Regions from separate parts of the Pseudomonas sp. Hz4 genome, predicted to be linked through region 1. Evidence: predicted binding sites of a transcription regulator. Region 1 holds the regulator's gene; the other holds the start of a gene.
What was found. The regulator FliA, encoded in region 1, starts transcription of late flagellar genes. The targets are predictions, from matches to a motif close to CTAAAGTTTNNNNNNNNNNNGCCGNTAA.
Positions count from the first base shown of each region.

Region 2: ACYZTR_RS13455 (methyl-accepting chemotaxis protein) is a predicted target of FliA. The motif match lies at 3,528-3,555, and genes of this name have one in related genera.

Region 1 is NZ_CM142719.1:4,431,534-4,440,238, reverse strand. Features, by position in the region: gene flhA (flagellar biosynthesis protein FlhA) at 1-1,986, shown strand, start outside; gene flhF (flagellar biosynthesis protein FlhF) at 1,998-3,326, shown strand; gene fleN (flagellar synthesis regulator FleN) at 3,443-4,273, shown strand; gene fliA (RNA polymerase sigma factor FliA) at 4,270-5,010, shown strand; gene ACYZTR_RS20215 (chemotaxis response regulator CheY) at 5,178-5,549, shown strand; gene ACYZTR_RS20210 (protein phosphatase CheZ) at 5,572-6,360, shown strand; gene ACYZTR_RS20205 (chemotaxis protein CheA) at 6,391-8,634, shown strand; gene ACYZTR_RS20200 (protein-glutamate methylesterase/protein-glutamine glutaminase) at 8,684-8,705, shown strand, end outside.
Region 2 is NZ_CM142719.1:2,945,429-2,954,133, reverse strand. Features, by position in the region: gene ACYZTR_RS13480 (FMN-dependent NADH-azoreductase) at 134-745, opposite strand; gene ACYZTR_RS13475 (LysR substrate-binding domain-containing protein) at 873-1,781, shown strand; gene ACYZTR_RS13470 (MmcQ/YjbR family DNA-binding protein) at 1,778-2,137, shown strand; gene ACYZTR_RS13465 (DUF1294 domain-containing protein) at 2,134-2,562, opposite strand; gene ACYZTR_RS13460 (undecaprenyl-diphosphate phosphatase) at 2,559-3,389, opposite strand; gene ACYZTR_RS13455 (methyl-accepting chemotaxis protein) at 3,683-5,317, shown strand; gene pnuC (nicotinamide riboside transporter PnuC) at 5,495-6,058, shown strand; gene ACYZTR_RS13445 (AAA family ATPase) at 6,055-6,579, shown strand; gene ACYZTR_RS13440 (hypothetical protein) at 6,911-7,348, shown strand; gene ACYZTR_RS13435 (adhesin) at 7,350-7,922, shown strand; gene ACYZTR_RS13430 (heme utilization protein) at 7,974-8,705, shown strand, end outside.

The DNA.
Region 1 (8,705 bases):
ACGTTCAACATTGCCTTGTCGATCGTGGTGTTGCTGGTGTGCGTTTATGCCTTGCGACCGCTGGATTTCGCGGTGTTCCCGACCATTCTGCTGGTGGCAACGCTACTGCGGTTGGCGTTGAACGTGGCCTCCACGCGGGTGGTGATGCTCCACGGTCAGGACGGTCACGCCTCCGCGGGTAAGGTGATCCAGGCCTTCGGTGAGGTGGTGATCGGCGGTAACTACGTGGTCGGTATCGTGGTCTTCGCGATTTTGATGATCATCAACTTCGTCGTAGTGACCAAGGGTGCCGGGCGGATTTCCGAGGTGAGCGCGCGCTTCACCCTCGATGCGATGCCGGGTAAACAAATGGCAATCGACGCCGACTTGAACGCCGGCCTGATCGATCAGAACCAAGCCAAAATGCGCCGGATGGAAGTGTCCCAGGAAGCCGAGTTCTACGGTTCGATGGACGGTGCCAGCAAGTTCGTGCGTGGTGACGCCATTGCCGGCCTGCTGATTCTGTTCATTAACCTGATCGGCGGCATGGCCGTCGGTATCTTCCAGCACGGCATGAGCTTCGGCGACGCTGGCAAGGTTTACGCGCTATTGACCATCGGTGACGGTTTGGTGGCGCAATTGCCATCACTGTTGTTATCGACAGCGGCGGCGATCATGGTGACCCGTGCGTCCGGCTCGGAAGACATGGGCAAGCAGATCAGTCGCCAGATGTTCGCCTCGCCAAAAGCGTTGGCAGTGGCGGCGGGTATGATGGCGGTCATGGGCCTGGTGCCCGGCATGCCGCACTTCTCCTTTCTCAGCATGGCGGCCCTGGCGGCCGGCGGCGCGTACCTGTTCTGGAAAAAACAGAACGTGGTCAAGGTTCAAGCTCTGCAGGAGGTCAAGCGTCAACAGGAACAGCTGCCATCCCCGGCTCGCGCCCAGGAAACCAAGGAACTGGGCTGGGACGACGTGACCCCGATCGACATGATCGGCCTGGAAGTCGGGTACCGGCTGATTCCGCTGGTGGACCGCAACCAGGGTGGTCAGTTGCTGGCGCGAATCAAAGGCGTGCGCAAGAAGCTGTCGCAGGATCTGGGCTTCCTGATGCCGACTGTGCATATCCGTGACAACCTCGACCTGGCGCCGAGTGCCTATCGCCTGACCCTGATGGGGGTGATCCTGGCCGAAGCGGAGATTTACCCGGACCGCGAACTGGCGATCAACCCGGGGCAGGTCTACGGGACGCTCAACGGCATTACCGCCAAAGATCCGGCTTTCGGTCTGGAGGCAGTCTGGATCGAAATCAGCCAGCGTGCCCAGGCGCAATCCCTCGGTTACACCGTGGTCGATGCCAGTACGGTAGTGGCAACCCACTTGAACCAGATTTTGTACAAGCACTCGAGCGAGTTGATCGGTCACGAAGAAGTGCAGCAACTCATGCAATTGCTGGCCAAAAGCTCGCCAAAACTGGCTGAAGAGCTGGTACCAGGTGTGGTCTCTCTGTCGCAGCTACTGAAAGTTTTGCAGGCTTTGCTGGCCGAACAGGTGCCAGTACGGGACATTCGCAGCATTGCCGAGGCCATCGCCAACAATGCCGCCAAGAGTCAAGATACTGCCGCGCTGGTGGCTGCCGTGCGCGTCGGCGTATCCCGCGCTATCGTGCAAAGCATCGTAGGCACTGACTCCGAGCTACCAGTGATCACCCTGGAGCCAAGGTTGGAACAAATATTGCTCAATAGTCTTCAGAAGGCAGGACAAGGCTCGGAAGAGGGCGTTCTGCTGGAGCCAAGCATGGCTGAAAAACTGCAACGTTCGTTGATCGATGCGGCGCAGCGTCAGGAAATGCAAGGTCAGCCGGTGATTCTGCTGGTAGCCGGTCCGGTTCGCGCGATGCTGTCGCGATTCGGCCGATTGGCAGTCCCGGGTTTGCACGTGTTGGCGTATCAGGAAATTCCTGACAACAAGCAAGTGACCATCGTTGCGACAGTAGGGCCCAACGGCTGAGGTAGTGGTTTATGCAAGTTAAGCGTTTTTTCGCCGCCGATATGCGTCAGGCCATGAAGCTGGTTCGTGATGAGCTGGGCGCTGATGCTGCCATCATTGGCAACCGCCGGATCGCCGGTGGTGTCGAGTTGACGGCGGCACTGGATTACAAATTATCAGCGCTGGCCCCGCGCGTTCCGAACATGGAGCTCGAAGACGAGTTGCGCAAGACCCAGTCGCGGATCGTTACCGCCCAGGCCGAACTGAGCCTGCGAGGCGAAGGCGAGAGCGACAAGAGCACCAATCGCCAGTTGTTCGCCGGCCTGCCACTGACCGCCGCCGAGCCGCTGATCGAACCGACTTACGCCGAACCCCGTCGGCCTGCACCGGCCGCTGCGCCAGCCTCCGGTGGCGTTGACCCGCGTGCGTTCGACTCGATGCGTTTCGAACTCAACAGTTTGCGCGAACTGATGGAAGTGCAGCTCGGCTCCCTGGCCTGGAATCAGCTGCAAGGCAGCCGTCCGGCCCAGGCCAATCTGTGGCGTCGCCTGCAACGCATCGGCTTGTCCGGCCCGTTGTCGCGCGATTTACTGGCCCTGATTACTGATATTGAAGAACCTCGTCAGGCCTGGCGCATGTTGCTGGCGCACCTGGCGCGGATGATCGCCACACCGGAAATCGAGCCGCTGGAAGAGGGCGGTGTGATTGCCATGGTCGGCCCTGCCGGCATGGGCAAGACCACCACGCTGGCCAAGCTCGCCGCCCGCTACGTGCTCAAGTACGGCGCGCAGAATATCGCGTTGGTGAGCATGGACAGCTACCGTATTGGTGCTCAGGAGCAGCTCAAGACCCTTGGCCGGATCCTCAATGTGTCGGTGACTCACGTCGACCCGGGTCAGTCGCTGGTGCAGGCGCTGGAGCCCTTGCTGCGCAAACGCGTGGTGCTGATCGATACCGCGGGCCTCCAGGCCAGCGATCCGGCACTGCGCATGCAGCTCGAAAGCCTGGCCGGTCGTGGGATCAAATCGAAGAATTATCTGGTGTTGGCAACCACCAGCCAGAAACAGGTTCTAACGGCCGCTTATCACAGTTACAAACGCTGCGGCCTCGCTGGCTGCATCCTGACTAAACTGGATGAAACGGCAAGTCTGGGCGAGGTGTTGAGCCTGGCCATCAGTCATGAATTGCCGGTGGCCTACCTGACCGATGGCCCGCGGATTCCGGATGATTTGCATCTACCGCGTCGTCATCAGTTAGTCAGTCGCGCCGTCAGCGTGCAAATGCAAGAAGAACCCAGCGAAGAAGCCATGGCTGACATGTTCGCTGATATTTACCACAGCCCGACCAAGCAGGTCGGCTGAGGTATTAATGAACCGTTTTTGTACCTACATCGATGGTCTGCCATGCATTGTTCATTTTGTGAACGCGCAGCCAGTAATGTGGCCTCCGTCTAAGTAAGACAAGGTAAAGAAAATTCATGGGCAGCATGCATCCCGTACAGGTGATCGCGGTGACCGGCGGCAAAGGTGGCGTCGGGAAAACTAACGTGTCAGTGAACTTGTCCCTGGCTCTAGCTGAGCTCGGCCGGCGCGTCATGCTGCTGGACGCCGATCTGGGGCTGGCGAACGTTGACGTCCTGCTGGGACTGACACCCAAACGTACGTTGGCCGATGTGATCGAAGGCCGCTGTGAGCTGCGCGATGTTCTGTTGCAGGGCCCTGGCGGCATCCGCATCGTCCCGGCCGCGTCCGGCACTCAAAGCATGGTTCATCTGAGCCCGGCCCAACACGCCGGCCTGATCCAGGCGTTCAGCGATATCGGCGACAATCTCGACGTATTAGTGATCGACACCGCTGCGGGCATTGGTGACTCGGTAGTCAGTTTCGTTCGCGCAGCGCAAGAAGTCTTGCTGGTGGTCTGCGACGAACCGACCTCGATCACTGATGCCTACGCACTGATCAAACTGCTAAACCGCGATTACGGCATGAACCGCTTCCGCGTCCTGGCCAACATGGCTCAGAGCCCGCAGGAAGGTCGCAACCTGTTCGCCAAGTTGACCAAGGTCACAGATCGCTTCCTCGACGTCGCCTTACAATACGTCGGCGCGGTGCCTTACGACGAAAGCGTGCGCAAAGCTGTGCAGAAGCAGCGCGCCGTCTATGAAGCCTTCCCGCGTTCCAAGTGCTCCCTGGCGTTCAAGGCCATTGCACAGAAGGTCGATACCTGGCCGTTGCCTGCCAACCCGCGTGGGCACCTGGAGTTTTTCGTCGAGCGCCTCGTGCAACAAACGGCAGGACCGGTGCTATGACAGCCAGCGGCTACAACCTCTACAAGAAGTCGGCACGTGACGCGCAGTACGAGCTGATCGAGCGTTACGCGCCACTGGTTAAACGCATCGCTTACCACTTGCTGGCGCGTCTGCCGGCCAGTGTCCAGGTCGAAGACCTGATCCAGGCCGGGATGATTGGCCTGCTTGAAGTGTCGACCAAATACGACGCCAGCAAAGGCGCGAGTTTCGAGACGTACGCGGGCATACGAATCCGCGGCGCGATGCTCGATGAAGTACGCAAGGGGGACTGGGCGCCACGTTCGGTCCACCGCAATACCCGGATGGTCAGCGACGCCATTCGCTCGATTGAAGCTAAAACCGGTCGTGACGCTAAAGATCACGAGGTTGCGGCCGAACTCCAATTGAGTCTCGACGATTATTACGGGATTTTGAACGACACCCTGGGCAGCCGGTTATTCAGTTTCGACGATCTGTTGCAGGACGGCGAACACGAAGGGCTGCACGAGGATGGCGCCAGTGCTCATCTGGAGCCGTCGCGCGATCTGGAAGATGAACGCTTCCAGATGGCACTGGCGGACGCGATTGCCAATTTGCCGGAGCGTGAGCGACTGGTGTTGGCGCTGTACTACGACGAAGAGTTGAATCTCAAGGAAATCGGTGAAGTCCTGGGGGTCAGCGAATCGCGGGTCAGCCAGTTACACAGCCAGTGCGCGGCCCGTTTGCGGGGGCGTTTGGGGGAGTGGCGAGCGCGCTGAAGGCAGTGTGGGGACACTGCGAACGCGGCTGGTGGGGTGTTGAACCGCACGGGTCCCGATCTGTTGTGCTCCAGACAGTCATTGAGTGCTTTGCCGGATTGATTGAAATGGCGCGTCCAGGTGCTGGGCGCGTTTAAGACTGCTTGGAGGTCGAATTGAACAAGAACATGAAAATCCTCATCGTTGATGACTTCTCTACGATGCGGCGGATCATAAAAAACCTGTTGCGTGACCTTGGGTTCACCAACACGGTCGAGGCCGATGATGGCACCACTGCCATTCCGGTGCTCAACAGCGGGAGCATCGACTTTCTGGTAACGGACTGGAACATGCCTGGCATGACCGGTATCGATTTGCTGCGCCATGTGCGTGCCGATGAAAAGCTCAAGCATCTGCCGGTGCTGATGGTGACCGCTGAAGCCAAGCGCGAGCAGATCATCGAGGCAGCCCAGGCCGGTGTTAACGGCTATGTGGTCAAACCCTTTACGGCCCAGGCGTTGAAAGAAAAAATCGAAAAGATTTTCGAACGCATCGGTTGAGAAACTGCGCCACGGGGGAGCTATGGAGCATAACGAATCTTCACAGGGCGATTTCGAGTCGACCCTGAAAAAACACGCTGTCGAACTGGTCGAAAGTCTTGAAAAAGGCAGGTTCGGCGACGCCGTGCAACTGATCCATGAGCTCAACCAGACCCGTGACCGCGGCCTGTATCAAGAAGTGGGCAAGCTCACTCGCGAGCTGCATAGTGCGATCGTCAATTTCCAGATTGACCCGAACATGCCGCAAGCCGAGGAAGTGTCACAGATCACGGACGCCACCGAGCGTCTGGGCTATGTGGTCAAGCTGACCGAGGCCGCGGCCAACCGCACCATGGACCTGGTGGAAAACGCCACGCCGCTGGTCAACGGCCTGAGCCATGAAGCGCAGGCCTTGAGCACCGACTGGGGACGGTTCATGCGTCGCGAAGTCGGGGCTGAAGAGTTCCGCGAACTGGCCCGGCGAGTCGACGGTTTCCTGACACGCAGCAGCGAAGACAATCGCGTTGTGTCGAGCAACCTCAACGACATTCTGCTCGCTCAGGATTACCAGGACCTCACCGGTCAGGTGATCAAGCGTGTGACCCAATTGGTCACCGAAGTTGAAAGCAACCTGCTCAAGCTCGTGCTCATGGCCAGTCAGGTGGACCGCTTTGCGGGCATCGAACATGACCGTGAAGCGATGCTGGCTGAAAAAGATCCGCAAAAACATCTCTCTCAGGGTGAAGGTCCGCAGATTCATGCCGATAAAAGAGAAGACGTTGTGTCCGGTCAGGACGATGTGGACGATTTGCTATCCAGTCTTGGATTTTAGGTTTTTAGACCTGTAGGAGCACCCATACACATGAGCTTCGGCGCCGATGAAGAGATCCTTCAGGATTTCCTGGTTGAGGCCGGCGAGATTCTAGAGCAACTGTCCGAACAGCTGGTCGAGCTTGAAAGCCGACCCGATGATGCGGACTTGCTCAATGCAATTTTTCGCGGTTTTCACACTGTAAAAGGGGGCGCCGGCTTCCTCCAGCTCAATGAGTTGGTGGAGTGCTGTCACATCGCCGAGAACGTGTTCGACATCCTGCGCAAGGGTGAACGACGCGTCGACTCGGAACTGATGGACGTGGTTCTCGAAGCGCTGGATGCGGTGAACGGCATGTTCACCGAAGTCCGCGAACGCAGCCCGATCACGGCTGCCACGCCTGAATTGCTGGCAGCTCTGGCCCGTCTGGCCGAGCCGAAAACCGAAGAAGCCGCACCGGTTGCCGAAGGGGTCGAAACACCGGCTGCTGACAGTGAGTCGGGCGACATCACCGATAACGAATTCGAACAACTGCTGGACTCGTTGAACGCCGTCAAGGCGCAGGCCGAGGCCCCGGCGGCGGCTCCACTGCCAGCGAGTAATGCCGCTGCCAGCGACGAAATCACCGATGCCGAGTTCGAGTCGTTGCTCGATCAGTTGCACGGCAAAGGCCAGTTCGCCGTCGATGCGGTAGCCCCGGCGCCAGCCGCACCGGCTGCCCCGAAAGCGGCAGGCGACAGCTCCGATATCACCGACGACGAGTTCGAAGCACTGCTCGATCAGCTGCACGGCAAGGGCAACTTTGCCGTTGATGCGCTGGAATCGGCCATTGCTGCGGCTCCTGTCCCGGCCGCACCCACCGCCAAAGCGGCTGGCAGCGATCTGATTTCCGATCACGAGTTCGAATCGCTGCTCGACGAATTGCACGGCAAAGGCAAGTTCACTGAAGTCGGAAACGCGTCGGGCGCCAGCGCTTCGGTTGCAGCCCCGGTTGCCAAGGCTGTTGCACCGAAACCCGTCGCCAAAGCGCCCGAGCCTAAAGCCGAAGCGCCGAAGCCTGTTGCTGCTGCACCGGCTCCGGCTCGTGCCCCGGCCGCGCCACCGGCGGAAAAACCGGCCAGCGAAGCCGAGACCACCGTGCGGGTCGATACCGCGCGTCTCGACGAAATCATGAACATGGTTGGCGAGTTGGTGCTGGTGCGTAACCGCTTGGTCCGTCTGGGCCTCAACAGCGGCGACGAAGCCATGTCCAAGGCGGTGTCGAACCTCGACGTGGTCACGGCCGACCTGCAAACCGCGGTCATGAAGACCCGGATGCAACCAATCAAGAAGGTCTTCGGACGCTTCCCGCGTCTGGTTCGCGACCTGGCTCGCCAGCTCAAGAAAGAGATCAACCTGGAACTGGTCGGCGAAGAAACCGACCTCGACAAGAACCTCGTCGAGGCCCTGGCCGACCCGCTGGTCCACTTGGTGCGCAACTCGGTTGACCACGGTATCGAAGAGCCGGCCGAGCGCGAAGCGATGGGCAAGCCTCGCAGCGGCAAGGTGATCCTGTCCGCTGAACAGGAAGGCGACCATATCCTGCTGTCCATCTCTGATGACGGTAAGGGCATGGACGCCGATGTTTTGCGCGCTATCGCGGTGAAAAAAGGTTTGATGGACAAGGATGCAGCAGATCGCCTCAGCGAGTCCGACTGCTTCAACCTGATCTTCGCGCCGGGTTTCTCGACCAAGACCGAAATTTCCGATGTCTCCGGACGCGGCGTGGGCATGGACGTGGTGAAAACCAAGATCGCCCAGCTCAACGGCACCATCAATATTTACTCGACCAAGGGCAAAGGCTCGAAGATCGTCATCAAGGTGCCGTTGACCCTGGCGATCATGCCGACGCTGATGGTCATGCTCGGCAACCAGGCGTTTGCGTTCCCGCTGGTGAACGTCAACGAGATCTTCCACCTCGACCTGTCGCGCACCAACGTGGTGGACGGCCAGGAAGTGGTGATCGTGCGGGACAAGGCGCTGCCATTGTTCTACCTCAAACGCTGGCTGGTCGCCTCCGCCGCTCACGAAGAGCAGCGCGAGGGCCATGTGGTGATCCTTTCGGTGGGCACTCAGCGGATCGGCTTCGTCGTCGATCAATTGGTGGGCCAGGAAGAAGTGGTCATCAAGCCATTGGGCAAAATGCTCCAGGGAACCCCAGGCATGTCCGGCGCCACCATCACCGGTGACGGCCGCATTGCGCTGATTCTCGATGTACCGAGCATGCTCAAGCGTTACGCCGCACGGCGTATTTGATTCTGGTGGAGCGGGGCGACTGAGCCTCGCTCCGTCTAACGGAGTGTTTATGGCAGTCAAAGTCCTGGTGG
Region 2 (8,705 bases), 1.5 Mb from region 1:
ACCCTCGACTGCATAACTCGGGCCAAGAAATGAAACAGCCAGAAACAAAAAACTCCGTATCTGACACTTGCGTGATCAGAATACAGAGTTTTTTTGGTGTTGCCCGAGCTGTTTGATTTTCTTTACATAAGCCTTACGCGGCGGCGAACAACTGCTCGCTGATTTGTGTGTGAGCGTCGCTCATGGCTTTGGTGCGGACTTCGTCGCCGTAGGCAAGGCCATGGGCACGGACGAACTCGATGTCCGTGATACCGATGAAGCCGAACAGCACTTTCAAGTAATCTTCGTGAGCCACGCCCGTCGCTTGACCGGCATGCAGACCACCGGCAGTCGATACGATCACGACTTTCTTGCCCCCGCACAGGCCTTCCGGGCCGGCTTCGGTGTAACGGAAGGTCTGACCGGCAACGGCGATGCGGTCGATCCAGGCCTTGAGTTGTGTCGGGATAGTGAAGTTGTACATCGGGGCTGCAATCACCACGGCATCGGCGGCCAGGAACTCGGCCAGCGTCGAGGCGCTCAGCTCGGCTTCGTGCTGCTGGGCGGCGTTGCGCAATTCAGCAGTGGTGCCGGCGGCGACCAGGGTGGTGGCGGAAAAGTGGCTGATGGCATCGGCGGCCAGGTCGCGGTAGGTCACCACGGCAGCCGGCTCGGCGGCTTGCCAGGCTTTAACGACTTCGCTGCCCAGCTGACGGGAAGCCGAGTTGTCACCAAGAATGCTCGAATCGATATGCAGCAATTTCATGTGGGATCTCCAGTGAGGATCGCTACGCGGCGATCGGATGGAGAGAATCCTACAGGCGAAACCAATAGATGATTAGACCGCAACAATGCGATAGTTCGTCCCACTGATAGAACAATCGAGCTCAACCATGCAAGACCTCAATGATCTTTACTATTTCGCCAAGGTGGTTGAAGCCGGTGGCTTCGCTGCGGCCGGGCGTTTGCTCGGGATTCCCAAGTCGCGTTTATCACGGCGCATCGCTGAGCTGGAAGAACGTCTGGGCGCGCGTCTGCTGCAACGCACCACCCGACAACTGAAGCTGACCGCTGTGGGTGAACGGTACCTGCGGCACTGTCAGGCGATGCTGCTGGAAGCCGAGATGGCGGATGAAGCCGTCGCCAGCATGTCCAGCGAACCTCGCGGACGTTTGCGTGTGTCCTGCCCCGTCGGGCTGGCCCACCAAATTCTGCCGACAGTGATTAGCGATTTCCTTGAAAAGTTTCCTCAGGTTCAACTGGAAGTCATGCTGCTCAACCGCCGCGTCGACCTGGTGACCGAGGGCGTCGATGTCGCGCTGCGGGTGCGTGAGTTGGGCGACGAGGATCCGCTGCTGGTCACTCGACGTTTGCGCCAGGCACAGATGGCGATGGTCGCCAGCCCCGCATTCTTGCACGGACGTGAAATCAACCACCCCGAAGACCTGAAAAACCTGCCCGTGCTCGGCGCCCTGGAAGCCGACCGCATGGTTCATATACGCATGCTCAACCAACAGGGCAAAAGCGTTGAGTTGAGCCTTGAAGCGCGATTGGGCATCGATGACTTTATCGTGCGCAAGGCCTGCACCCTCGCTGGTCAGGGTTTTACGATGCTGCCGATGATGTATTGCGAGCAGGAACTGGAAAATGGCTCGCTGGTGCAGTTGCTACCCGATTGGTCGCTGCCTGGCGGCTGGCTGCAAGCCGTCTACCCTCATCGGCGCGGGGTGATGCCGGCCGTACGCGCCTGGCTCGACCATTTGATCGAATCATTCAATGCCTGTGGGGACCGACTGATATGAAGGCTGGACGTATGAGCGAAAAGGACGTCGCGCAATTCTGTCTCGCGCTGCCGGGTGCGCGGGAAGACTACAAGTGGGGTGGCGTGCGGGTGTTTTCGATTGCGGGGAACAAGATGTACGCCTTGCAGAATCTGCGGGGCGACTCCTTGGCCTTCAAGGTCGACAAGGACGTGTTTCTCGGTCATTGCGACCGCCCGGGAATCCGCCCGGCGCCGTACCTGGCGCGGGCTCAGTGGATCATCATGGAAACGCCCTACCCTTTGGGCACCGAAGAGCTGCAAGGCTTGTTGCAACGTTCCCATCAACTGGTGGTGAGCAAGCTGCCCAAGCGTACCCAGGTCGGACTGCTGCTTTAAAACAGCGCCAGCAGATTGGCCCCCAGGAACAATTGATCGATCCAGAACACTTGATGCAGCAGTACGATCACCCAGAAGATCAGCTGAAACGACACTTTGCGCGTCTTGTGCCGAAACAGCTGCTGTGCCAGCAAGGCGCCCGGCCAGCCACCGGCGAGCTCCACCGCATGCAGCACGTTTTCCGGCGTGCGCCAATTGTCGGTACGAGCCTTGCGCTTGTCTCGCCAGTACAAAAAGAACGCCAGGGCGCTGACAATCCCGTACGCCGCCAGGGGAATCACCGAAACCCCGCGCAGCCACAACGACATCGCGCCGAATAGCGGGAGCGCGCACAGGACCGCGAACACCAGCAGTTTCAGCCGAGGTTTGCGGATCTCTCCACCAGGCGTGCGTCCAGGGTTGTTGCGCGTTCTGGCGTCATTCATGGCTTGACCGCGGCCCAGTCAACCCAGCCAAACTGCCAGGTGGCCAGGATGACCAGACCGAATGCGATGCGATACCAGGCGAACGCTGCGTAGCTGTGGCTGGCGATGAACTTGAGCAGGCCTCTGACAGCAATCATTGCAAAGATGAAGGCGGTGACGAAGCCGATCGCGAACACCGGAAAGTCAGACGGTACGAACAGGTCGCGGTATTTGTAGCCCGAATACACTGCGGCTGCGACCATGGTCGGCATCGCCAGAAAGAACGAGAACTCGGTAGCGGTCTTGCGTGACAGCCCGAACAGCAAGCCACCAATGATGGTCGAGCCGGAACGTGAAGTCCCGGGAATCATTGCCAGGCACTGGGCGAAGCCGACTTTAAGGGCATCTTGCCACGTGATCTCATCAACGGATTCGGCATGCACTTCATGCTGACGCTTTTCGGCCCACAACATGACGACTCCGCCCACCACCAACGCTGCAGCGACGGTAATCGGGTTGAACAGGTATTCGTGGATCAAATCGGAAAAAATCACCCCCAGTACCACGGCCGGCATGAAGGCAATCAACAGGTTCGCGGTAAAGCGGCGAGCGCCAGGCTGCGTTGGCAAACCGGTCACCACCTCGAGGATCTTGCGCCGAAACTCCCACACCACCGCCAGAATCGCCCCCAGCTGAATAATAATGTTGAAAGCAATGGCCCGCTCGCCACCGAAGTTGAGCAAGTCCGCCACGATAATTTGGTGACCCGTACTGGAAATGGGCAAAAATTCCGTCAGCCCTTCTACAACGCCTAAAATCAATGCCTGCAAGGCGGTCCAAAGATCCATCAATCCCCCAAAGGCGATGCGTAAAAGCATGCCCCGTTAATATGTGTCAGAGCGTTAACTGCGATCAGCGTAGCTGACGTCCCGCGCGCGCAGGATCCAGACGAAAACGTAAAAAATTCCGTGAAAAATCAACCTGGATTCAGGTTTTTCCGTGCGGGGCCGAAATCCTATCAGACAAGTCCGATTAGCGCTGCCGCGTTATTGGACTTGGGTCGGATATGACCGATAGGCAAAGTGTGGTTGGATGCTGGCGATCATTTATTACAAGAAAAAGAAACCGGAGTGACAGCGTTATGAACAGCTTGCGCAGTATGTCGATCAGCCGACGTTTGTGGCTCATCTTGATCGTGGCCGTGATGATGCTAATGACGTTGGGCGTCTTGATGCTCAAGCAGATTCACGATGACCTGTACCACGCCAAGGCTCAGAAAACCCAGCATGTGGTGCAAACCGCCAGCGGTATTCTGACCTATTACCACGACCTCGAAACCGCCGGCACGCTCACCCGCGATGCCGCGCAGAAGCAGGCACTGACAGCCGTTCGCGGTCTGCGCTATGACCAGAATGACTACTTCTGGATCAATGACCTGACGCCGGTGATGATCATGCACCCGGCCAACCCGAAACTCGATGGCCAGAACCTCTCGGCGATCCGCGACCCGGATGGCTTTGCCCTGTTTAACGAAATGGTCGCCGTCGCCAAGTCCAAGGGGGCCGGCACCATCGACTATCGCTGGCCTAAGCCGGGGGCCAGTTCGCCGGTAGAAAAAACGTCCTACGTCAAACTGTTCGAACCCTGGGGCTGGGTGATCGGTTCGGGCGTGTACATCGATGACATGCAGGCCGAGTTCTATAGCCAGGTCTGGAAGGCCTCGTTCGTGGGGCTGGTGATTGCCCTGATCATGGCGCTGCTGGTGATCCTGATTGCCCGCAGCATCGTGCGTCCACTGCAGGAAACCGTGAACGCCATGGCCAACATCGCCAGCGGCGAGAGCGACCTGACCCGCAGTCTCGACACCCATGGCCAGGATGAAGTCACGCAACTGGCACGACACTTCAACGCCTTCACCGCCAAGCTGCGACTGGTGATCAAAGAACTGCAAGTGTCCGCCAGTGCCCTGGGTCAGTCGTCCAGTGAACTGGGCAACGACGCCGCCCAGGCCCAGCAACGCAGCCAGCAGCAGTCGCAACAAATGGAATTGGTGGCCACTGCCATCAATGAAGTGACGTACGGCGTGCACGATGTTGCGAAAAACGCCGAGCACGCCGCCAGCGAAATGCGCGATGCCGAGTCTCAGGCGCAGCAGGGCCAGATCAATATCGATGGCAGCCTGCAACAGATCGACAAGTTGTCGTCCACCATCGATCAGGCGGTGGAAGTGATTCGCACCCTGGCTGCCGAAAGCACCCAGATCGGCAGCGTGCTCGAAGTGATCCGTTCCATCGCCGAGCAAACCAACCTGCTGGCCCTCAACGCGGCCATCGAAGCCGCCCGGGCCGGCGAGCAAGGCCGCGGTTTCGCGGTGGTGGCCGATGAAGTGCGACTGCTGGCCCAGCGTACCCAGAAGTCCACGGCCGAGATCCAGTCGATGATCGAGCGCCTGCAAAGTCATTCCGAAGCGGCGGTCAAAGTGATTGGCGACAGCAGCCGTGCATCGCAGTTGACCATCGAGCAGGCCGGTCTGGCCGGTGCAAGCCTGAATGCCATTGGCCAGGCGCTGCGCAACCTCAACGGGTTGAACGCCTCCATCGCCAGCGCGACCTTGCAACAGGCGCATGTGGTCGAGGACATCAACCAGAACGTCACCCAGGCAGCCGGGTTGTCCCACAGCACAGCGCTGGCGGCCGAACAGTCGAGCGTGGCCAGCGTTCACCTGAAGGAATTGAGTGAGCAGTTGAACGGTCTGCTCAAGCAGTTCCGCGTTTAACAAGGTAAACGCTAAACCCTGTGGCGAGGCTGTCCTGGTCAGGAGCTGTTGTGGTGAGGGGACTTGTCCCCTCGCCACAACAGCCTCTCACTACCGCGAGCCCCCTCACCACAGGAGCCCCCTCGCCACAATCTGGGTACAATCCGTCTCCTCTTCGACTTCCCCCAAGGAACCTCCATGTCCGGGCTTGAACTGTTTGCCGCCGCCCTCGGTGTCATTGCCGTCTGGTTGACCGTCAAACAGAACCCCTGGTGCTGGCCGATCGGCCTGGTCATGGTGTTGCTTTATAGCTGGATCTTTTTTGAGGTGAAGCTGTACTCGGACATGCTGCTGCAAGTGATCTACGCCGCGTTGCAGCTCTATGGCTGGTGGCAGTGGACGCGTGCGGGGGAGGCGCACCAAGGTCGGCAAGTCAGCCTGCTCGACGGTAAATCGGTCGCTTTCAGCCTGGCCATTGGAGCAGTCGGCAGTTTGTTGTTGGGTGCTGCAATGGCGAACTGGACCGACGCCGCGCAGCCTTGGCTCGACGCTGCGTTGACCGGCTTCAGCCTGGTGGCGCAATGGTGGATGGCGCAAAAACGCGTTCAATGCTGGCCGCTGTGGATCGCCCTGGATGTGATCTTCGTCGGGCTGTTTATCTACAAAGAGATGTACCTGACCGCCGGACTCTACGCATTGTTCACCCTGATTGCCGTGCAAGGCTGGCGGGAATGGCGGGCCGATCCGGCATTGCGCACATGAAAGTGTTGGTGCTGACAGGGCCGGAATCCAGCGGCAAAAGCTGGCTTTCGAGTGAGATTCACGCCAATTTTGGCGGCATATTGGTCAGTGAGTATGTTCGGCGCTTCATCGAAAGCGAAGCCCGCGAAACCAACTACGATGACATTTCATCCATCGCACATGGTCAGCTGACTTGGGAAGATGAAGCACGCGCCCAACAACCGTCACTGTTGATTCTCGATACGCATCTTTTAAGCAATATCCTTTGGAGTCGCACTTTATTTGGCGCTTGCCCGACGTGGATCGAGCAAGCATTGCTGGCACGGCACTATGACCTGCATTTGCTGCTGAGCCCTGAAACCGTGGCCTGGCATGACGACGGGCAGCGTTGCCAACCGCAACTGGCAGAGCGCCAGGCGTTTTTCCAGGCCAGCCGTCAATGGCTGGACCGGCACCGCCAGCCTTGCCAGGTACTGCAAGGTGATTGGAAACAGCGCAAGGACGCGGCATTCGAGGCTGTGACGCGCTTGCTCAAGGCCTGACAGGGGTTCCCCGTCCTGCCGAAAATGTCCGTTCCTGAAACACCCATCCCTGCGCAAATCCGCGAGCTAAAGCGGCTCGAGCATTGCGTCAAGAAAATGTTAGGCCACTGATACAACCCGACTTCAGCGCCCTTAGCAAGCAATGACGCCAGCATGGACGGCGCTTTTGTTTGGCTCTGTCTCAGTGGCGTTACAAATTTTTTTTAACCACCTCAACATTTAAAGCCAATCAACTGTTTTTAAAAGAAAAACAAAAACCGGCACACCTTCTGCTGTCTTCCTTGCAACGCTGATAAGGGCCAGCGTTCCACTTACAGAAGGAATTGCCGCTGTGGGGAAATTTGATAAAAAAATCTATAGCCTCCTGCTGATCGGATGCGCACTGGGCTCATTTGTCTGCCTGCCTGTACAGGCTGACAACGGCATCATTGTTATCAAACGCGATGTCCAAACACGCAACGCAGTGCAATCGCCGGTGGCTCCCGACCCTAACCCCACGACCGCCAATGTCAACCCGTCCAAACAAATCCTCAGGCAAACGAACGAGTTGAGCGACGGCGACTTTGCCAGTGTCGCCAGTGGTGCAGGCATCTCCGGCCTGGTCGCTCAAGGTTCCAACAACCTGGGCGGCAATATCACCAACCAGACCCAGCTTTCCAACCTCCCCGCTGGACGTTCGGGAAATTCGGGTAACGGCATTGCCAACATGGTCAATTCAAACATCCAGCAAGGCCTGGGTGCTCTGAAAGTCATAACGGGAGACCGTTAAGATGAATCGTACCCTGCTGATCATCGCCATGTTTTGCAGTGCATCGACCTTTGCCCAACCTCCCGTCATCAATAACGCCGACATCGACGGTTCGGGTATGCAGTACCAGGGCAACCTCTCGGTCAACCAGGCTGCGGGCGATCAACAGCAACAGGCCAACGCTCGGGCCATCGCCATTGGCCATGGAGCCAGCGCTACCACACAGATTCGCCAACGGTTGCGCACCATTGTCGACCCCAGGATCGATGCCCACTCCAGCATTCAAGGCGACTCCTTCAGCCACGGCAATGGCGTACTGGGCGTCAACCAGAGCGCGGGCGCCAGCAACCAGCAAGCCAATGCACTGCGTATCACCGTCAGTGCTCAGCCGCAAAGTATCGACGACAGCGTCCTCAGGCAACAGAACGTGGCGCTGATCACCAACTCCGATCCAACTGACTCTGCACCAGGCCATCGCCAGGTCGCTACCAGCGATCAGGCCTTCACCGGTAGCCGTGGATTGATCCAGTTGAATCAGAGCGCCGGGGTGGGAAACCGAACGGCCAACACCCTGAGCGTACGGGTCACGGATTGACCCAAACAGGTAGGTACAACACTTAACCTAAAATAAGTACGGAGAATCACCATGAAACCTTCGATGGCAATAAAGCCTCTGGTTTTTGCAATCGCTGCGGTCTTGGCTGTTGCTGCCCAAGCTGGAGAGAACGATCGGCGTGGTAACCATAATGGTCATCATAACGGTGGCAACAACACCCCTCGTCCAATATGGATCCACACCGACGCGACCGCCAATGCGAACGATAGGCAGAACAGTACCGGCAACCGCATCCACAACGAAGGGACTCAGAACTCAGCCGAGATGAGCAGCTCTGGCTCAGGTTCGAGCGGCAACGTCGGCATCAACGTGGCAGCAGGCGCTGGCAACCAACAAGACAACGCGGCCGCCATCGCAAACGCTGGCTCTGACTCCAGTCTCGATAACAGCTTCGTGTTCGGCCATGCCAACGCCAGCGCTAGAGTCCAGCAATACAGCAACAACAACAAGGTCTACAACTACGGCACCACAAACTCTGCCGTAATGAGCGGATCGGGCGATGGCAGCAACGGCAATATGGGGATCAACATTGCTGGCGGCGATCTAAACCAACAGAAAAACACCATGGCAATTGCCAACTCCAACTCCCCGTTGGGTAGTGCAACAGCCACCGCCTCTGCCAATCAAAACGGTCCTGGCCTGACAGTGAATAACCACGCCGATCGGACGCACCGTGTGGATACGATTACGGTTACCAACACGGCCAGCGGTAGCTTCTCTAAAGATAAGTCATACGAGGCCAGCGGCAGTGAAAGCGCTTCT